Regions from separate parts of the Comamonas sp. 7D-2 genome, predicted to be linked through region 2. Evidence: predicted binding sites of a transcription regulator. Region 2 holds the regulator's gene; each other region holds the start of a gene.
What was found. The regulator FNR, encoded in region 2, switches genes on or off when oxygen is low (the NO sensors DNR and NnrR bind a similar motif). The targets are predictions, from matches to a motif close to TTGATNNNNATCAA.

Region 1: cydD (thiol reductant ABC exporter subunit CydD) is a predicted target of FNR. The motif match lies at 1,171-1,184, and genes of this name have one in related genera.
Region 3: MPZ60_RS11620 (universal stress protein) is a predicted target of FNR. The motif match lies at 1,067-1,080, and genes of this name have one in related genera.

The regions. Positions count from the first base shown of each region.
Region 1 covers NZ_CP094238.1:3,936,079-3,938,344, forward strand. Annotated here, with positions in the region: gene cydD (thiol reductant ABC exporter subunit CydD) at 1-1,068, opposite strand, end outside; gene MPZ60_RS18040 (nitronate monooxygenase family protein) at 1,309-2,265, opposite strand.
Region 2 covers NZ_CP094238.1:2,173,541-2,175,806, forward strand. Annotated here, with positions in the region: gene MPZ60_RS10050 (hypothetical protein) at 238-501, shown strand; gene fnr (fumarate/nitrate reduction transcriptional regulator Fnr) at 565-1,287, opposite strand; gene hemN (oxygen-independent coproporphyrinogen III oxidase) at 1,556-2,266, shown strand, end outside.
Region 3 covers NZ_CP094238.1:2,524,852-2,527,117, reverse strand. Annotated here, with positions in the region: gene MPZ60_RS11625 (bacteriohemerythrin) at 1-448, shown strand, start outside; gene MPZ60_RS11620 (universal stress protein) at 516-953, opposite strand; gene MPZ60_RS11615 (hypothetical protein) at 1,111-1,584, opposite strand; gene MPZ60_RS11610 (2OG-Fe dioxygenase family protein) at 1,774-2,266, opposite strand, start outside.

The DNA of each region.
Region 1 (2,266 bases), 1.8 Mb from region 2:
CTGGCCAGGCCATGACTGCTCATCGACCGGAGATGCTTCAGCGGCATGTTGTGCACCGACAATCTGCATGGACTGCGCCTGCATGCTCTGCAAGGTCTGCAGTGCGGCCTCGCCTGCGGCTCTGTCATGCCAGACGGCCGAGAGATCGCGCAAAGGCTCGAAAAATGCCGGCGCCAGCAGCAGCACGAACATGGCTTGGCCCAGACCGAGCTTGTCGCCCCAGGCGCCGAAATTCAGCGTGCCCAGCAGGTGAAAACCTATATAGACGGCCACCATGGCCACACCCAGTGCCGAGAAAAGCTCCAGCACCGCAGAAGACAGAAAGGCAATGCGCAGCACGCGCATGGTGCGGGTGCGCAGGTCTTCGGCATGGTCACGCAGCCGCTGGCCCGTCAGCTCCACGGCATGCAGTGCACGTAGCGTGCTCAGGCCACGCAGGCGGTCCAGCAAGAAAGCGTTCATATGACCGAGCTGCAGCATCTGCTCTTCGCTGGCCGCCTTGGCACGCCTGCCCACGATCGCCATGAAAAGCGGAATCAGCGGCGCGGCAACCATCAAAATCAGAGCAGCGACCCATGACTGCAAGGCCACGGCAGCCAAAATCACCAAGGGCAGCAGACGCACACGCCACATCGCGCTCTGGTAACGCGCCAGCCACGGAACAATGGCCTCGGCCTGCTCGGCCATGGCGCTGGCCGCCTGGCCGGAAGCTGGGCGGCTCTTGTCCAGCGGCGATGTCTGAGCCAGCGACTGCGCCACCCGGGCGCGCAAGCTGCTGAGCTGCGCGCGCGCTGCACGATTGGCCAGCATGCCGCCATGGCCTTCTGCCCAGGCTCGCAGCAAGCCCAGCAACAACACGCCAGCAGCCATGGGCCAGACGGCGGCCCTGCCCTGACCGTTGGCCATGAGTTGCACAGCCCAGGCCAGCAAGGCTGCCTGCGGCAGCCATATCAGCCCGGCAAACACCTGCCACACAGCTCCCGCGCTAGGGCGACGGATGACGCTCGCCAACTCGGCATGTGCTGTATCGACCTGTTTGTCGGTGGAAGAAGAAGGGGTGTGCTGCATTTCTCAATTTTCAGTATTTACTGAAATTAACGGAATACTACTCTTCTTTTGACAATCATCATGACTTGATATGCAAAAGCCAATTGCAGGACCAGGCCTACATTGATACGCATCAACTCCGAAGCGATTTAACAAGGGTTAACCCTTGCACAAGTCGTGCTTGAGCAACATCAAGCGAGCAAGCCGCCCATAAAAAACGGCGTCCGAAGACGCCGTTGGCACAGAAGATAGTGAACTGCCTCAGGCAACCAGCAGGCTTGCCTTGGCTTCGGCGTACTCACGCTTGAGGCGAGCCACCAGCTCCGCCGTGGACTGCACCTTGTCAATGGCACCGATACCCTGGCCACAGCCCCAGATATCTTTCCAGGCCTTTTGCGCACCGCCGCCAAAATTCATCTTGCTGGGGTCTGATTCGGGCAGGTTTTCCGGATCCAGACCGGCCGCACGAATCGAAGGTGCCAGATAGTTGCCATGCACGCCTGTGAACAGATTGCTGTAGACCACGTCGTCGGAGCTGCCCTCGACGATCGCCTGCTTGTAGGCTTCTACGGCGCGCGCCTCGTCGGTGGCAATGAAGGCCGATCCGATATAGGCAAAGTCCGCACCCATGGCCTGGGCCGCCAGAATCGAGCCACCCGTGGCAATCGAGCCGGACAGCGCCAGAGGGCCGTCAAACCATTGGCGAATTTCCTGCACCAGGGCAAATGGGCTCTTCACACCCGCATGGCCGCCAGCACCGGCTGCCACGGCGATCAGGCCATCGGCACCTTTTTCAATGGCCTTGCGAGCAAACTTGTTGTTGATGATGTCGTGCAGCACCACACCGCCCCAGCCATGCACGGCCTGATTCACATCTTCACGCGCACCCAGGCTGGTGATGATGATGGGCACCTTGTACTTAGCGCAGACCTGCATGTCGTGCTCCAGACGGTCATTGCTTTTGTGCACGATCTGATTGATGGCGAATGGTGCCGAAGGGCGATCGGGATGGGCCTTGTCCCAGGCCGCCAGAGTCTCGGTGATCTCTGCCAGCCAGTCCTCCAGCTGCTCGGCCGGGCGGGCATTGAGAGAAGGCATGGAGCCGACGATACCGGCCTTGCACTGCTCGATGACAAGCTTGGGATTGCTGATGATGAAAAGCGGCGAGCCGATGACAGGCAAAGCCAGCTTTTTGAGGGCAGGTGGCAGCTTGGACATA
Region 2 (2,266 bases):
CCAAGGTCGCTTTTGCGGCCTTTTTTGTTGCCGATATCAAAATCAGAGCGTGTTGCGCATGTTCTGTCTAACGTTGATGTAGAAGTAAATGGTTTTTTGATATCCAGATGGCGCAGGATGCTCCTGAAAAGAGAGTAGTTCAGGGTTTCCCGCCACGGTGCATGCCCGCAGTCCTGCATGAACGGTCACCACTGTTGTGCAAAATATGACCAAGCCCACAGCCCAAGGAGAATCAGGATGGATGCTCGACGCTGGATGTGGATTGTCTGGCCGGCCTTTCTGGCGGCAGCAATCATGGAGATGGTGGTTTTCGCCTTTGTGGACCCGCTGGATGTGCACTGGCTGGGCTCCCCCCTGGACTGGTCGCGCCAGGCCATCTATACGGTCGCTTTTTTTGCCTTCTGGGTCGTGACCCTGATCGGAGGTGCGATGACGGTGATGCTGGGTCGCTCCGTCAGCGATCTCAATGGCGGCATCGTTTCCGAGCCTCTGCCCGATTAATTCGCACAGACAAAAAAGCCCGCTGTCCGCGGGCTTTGTCTTGAGAGTGTCTGTCGACTCGGTTCAGTTCTGGCATTGCTGGCTGTTGACGATGCGTTTGAGCGCCTCGGTATCCAGGATGCGCAGGTGGCGCTGCTTGACTTCCACAATACCTTCCTCTGCAAATTTGGAGAAAGTGCGGCTCACGGTCTCGAGCTTGAGGCCCAGGTAACTGCCGATTTCTTCGCGCGTCATGCGCAGCACCAGTTCCGACTTGGAAAAGCCGCGTGCCGACAGGCGCTGGACCAGGTTCAACACAAAGGCCGCCAGGCGCTCTTCGGCACGCATGCTGCCCAGCAGCAGCATCACGCCATGCTCGCGCACGATTTCGCGGCTCATGACCTTGTGCACATGGTTCTGCAGGGCAGTGACCTCGCGCGAGAGCTGCTCCAGTTTGTCAAACGGCATGACGCAGACCTCGGCGTCTTCCAGGGCCACGGCATCACAAGTGTGGTGGTCGTTGACGATGCCGTCCAGACCAATGATTTCGCCAGCCATCTGAAAGCCTGTGACCTGATCGCGCCCGTCTTCGGTGGCCACGCTGGTCTTGAAGAAGCCGGTTCGAATGGCATACAGCGAGGTGAACTCTTCGCCATTGCGAAACAGCAGCCCACCGCGCTTGACCTTGCGGCGCGTGGCCACAATCTCGTCAATGCGCTCCATTTGTTCATCGTCCAGGCCCATGGGCATGCACAGTTCACGCAGATTGCAGTTGGAGCAGGATGCTTTGATGGTCTGAAGATTCATGGGCTTTTAGCAACGGCGCAGACAGACACAGAGTGGAGAGTCGCGCTGGTCATTGACCTCGTGGTTGAAGATGAGATGGATCAAATTGTCGCAGCACTTGCCTTGAGGTCTCTTGATTTTCATCAAGGACAGGGTGATTGCCTTGGGGCACATTGCCTGTATTCGTTCAAAAACATGCGCTTTTGCCTATTTTGGGCATGATTTTCAGGATCTGATTTCCATTGAAATCTGCTCTATACAGAGTGTGGGCGCACCCTAACTCCCAGTTATGACCGCAGTCACGCCTGAGTTGCTGAGCCGCTTTGATATCCCCGGCCCACGCTACACATCGTTCCCAACAGCCGACCGTTTTGTTGAGGCTTTTGGTGCAGACGACTACATACTGGCACTCAAGCAGCGCAAGACGCATTCTGGCTCGCGCGCTTTGCCCCTGTCCGTTTATGTGCATGTGCCGTTCTGTGAGTCGCTTTGCTATTACTGCGCCTGCAACAAGATCGTGACCAAGCATCATGAGAAGGCTGCCGAGTATCTGGACTACCTGAGCCGCGAGCTGGCCATGCATACCGAGCATTGCGGCAAAGGTCAACTCGTAAGCCAGCTGCATCTGGGCGGAGGCACACCGACCTTTTTCAGCGATGCCGAGTTGCAGCAGCTGATGGTTTTGATGCGTGAACATTTCAAGCTGGATCCCGCGGGCGAGTACTCCATCGAGGTCGATCCGCGCACCGTCAGCAACGAGCGGCTGAGAGCTCTCAAGGACATGGGGTTCAATCGCCTGAGCTTTGGCGTGCAGGACTTTGATCCCGCGGTGCAGAAAGCGGTGCACCGCGAGCAGCCCGCCGAGCAAGTCTTTTCGTTGGTGGCCGAGGCGCGCCGCCTGGGCTTTGTCTCCATCAACGTGGACCTGATCTACGGGCTGCCCAGGCAGACGCCCGAGTCTTTTGCGCGCACGCTGGCACAGGTCAATGAGCTGCGCCCC
Region 3 (2,266 bases), 350 kb from region 2:
CATCGTCGATTACATCAACCGGCTTTACGAGTTGCGCAGCTCGCCAGATCGCGAAGGGCTGGGCGATGTCATCGGCGAGATGATCGACTACACCGTCTCGCACTTCGTCTTCGAGGAAAGCCTGATCGAGAGCGCCGGCTATATGTTCGCAGGGCCGCACAAAAAAGTGCACGAGCTGTTCACGCGCCGCGTGATCGAGATGCAGACCCGCTTCGATGCGGGTGAGGATGTGGCCGCCGAACTGCATGGCATGCTCTCGCGCTGGCTGTTCAACCACATCCGCAACGAAGACCATGGCTATGTGGACTCGGCCAAGGTCTATCTGCGCATGATGTCCAAAGAGAGCGGACACACGGCAGAAAAAGAACGACTCAAAGCGGAAGTGCTGCAGGAGCTGGAATTGCAGCGCAAGAAAAAAGGCTGGCTGGCCCGGCTGCTCAATCGCTAAGCACCCTTGCTCACAAGAAAAACGGCTCCCTGAGGAGCCGTTGCTTCATGGTGCAGCCGCCTCGCGCTCACTCGCGCACGACCAGCACCGGCACACGCACGGCGCCAAGCACGCGCTGCGTGACGCTGCCCAGCATCAGCTTCTCAAGGCCGCGTCGCCCCTGCGAGCCCATGACGACGAGATCGGCACCCACGCTTTCCATGGTGCGCACAATGCCTTCATGCACCGCATGGCCCTCGCCCACCAGCGTCTTCACGGGCACGCCTGCCTCATCCATGATGGCCTTGACCGCATCCAGGGCGGTGTTGGCTTCGGCGGTGGCCGCGCTCAGATACTGTGACTGGCCGTAGGCAAAGTCGGCGCCCACGCCGGTGAAAGGATAGGGATCGACCACATACACCGCCGTCACGGCGCTGCCGAAGACCTTGGAAAGCTCAGCGGCCTTGTGTGCCGCCAGCATGGAGGGCTTGGAGCCGTCGACCGGAACCAGAATGTGATTGAACATGGACATATGTTTCTCCTTTCAGGTTGCAGGCGACACGGGCCTCAAGCCAGAGGCCCGGGGCAGATGCCGCTCTTGAAATAGCGTTGAGTCTGCCTTCATCATGCCTCAGCGTGCTGACATGAATCAACCCTGAAGTTCACGCTGACTGAGACCCGGCTCAGATACAGACATGGGCCGTCTGGTATTCGTAGCATTTGTCCAGCAGAGTGTCGGACTTGTCGGTGATCGTGATGCGAGTGCCGTCTGGGCGCAGCAGGGATACATTCTTGAAGGCTGGCTCATGGGGCTTGCTGGGCGCATCGCGGCGCACGGTCCATTCCTCCCGGACGATGCCGCCCGGCATGTCCAACATCACGACGATCCGCTCGGTATCGTCCGAGAGTCGAATGCACTTGGCATCATTGAGCTCGACCACGGCCCCGGCCGGCGCGGCCAGACCATAAGGGCATTCCTCCACGCCGTGAATCGGTACCGAGGCATCGCCGAGGGTAATCTCAAGGCCATTGCGAAAGTAGATCGTGGGCTCCTTGGTGTAGGCCGCCTGCGCCGGACGATCTTGCGAAGGCTTGCAGGCCGCTACTGTGACAAGAGCGGTCAGCACTGAAATACTAAGGGCGTAAAAACGATTCATATAAAAAACCACGCTCTGCAAGGCGTGGTGTTGGCCAGCTGATCTGGCTTGTTGGATGCAGGGAAGACTCGAAGAGGCGAAAGCTTCGCCGCGACAAGCCTGCATCATGCAGTGTTGATGACGTCACTTTGACGTATTGAGCACGTTACAGTTTTGCTCAAATTTTCCGAACAAAGGCGTCCGGATCAATCAGGCAGCCTGACCCTTCTGCTCCTGAAGCTCGGCACCCTGGAAGTTGCCGCGGCGATAGGTCAGCACCAGGGTGTCGCGCACGCCACCAGGCTCGACGGGTTGAATCGGCGTGGTCTCATGAATCATGCGCGCATCGTCGAGCAGCATCACCGACCAGGGTTCGGTCAAGGTAAAGCGCTGGCCGTTGGGACCGCTCGCCTCGAAGACGCGGGTCTCGCCCCCTTTGACGCCCTTGCGCCCCACCAGCAGTACGGCAACCAGGTCGACTCCGTCGCGGTGCGCACCTTCGGGCGTGGGCCGGCCGATACCGTCCGTGGTGTCGATGCGGAACTGGTGCGCCTCGACAAACCAGCGTTCATGCAGCTCGTCGGTGCAGAACACCTGATCGGCCAGTTGGCCCAGGGCATTGATCATCGCCAGCCAGGCCGCGCTGGTGGTGGTGCTGTCCTGCATGGGCTCGAACATGCGCTGCATGCCGCCATGCAGAGCG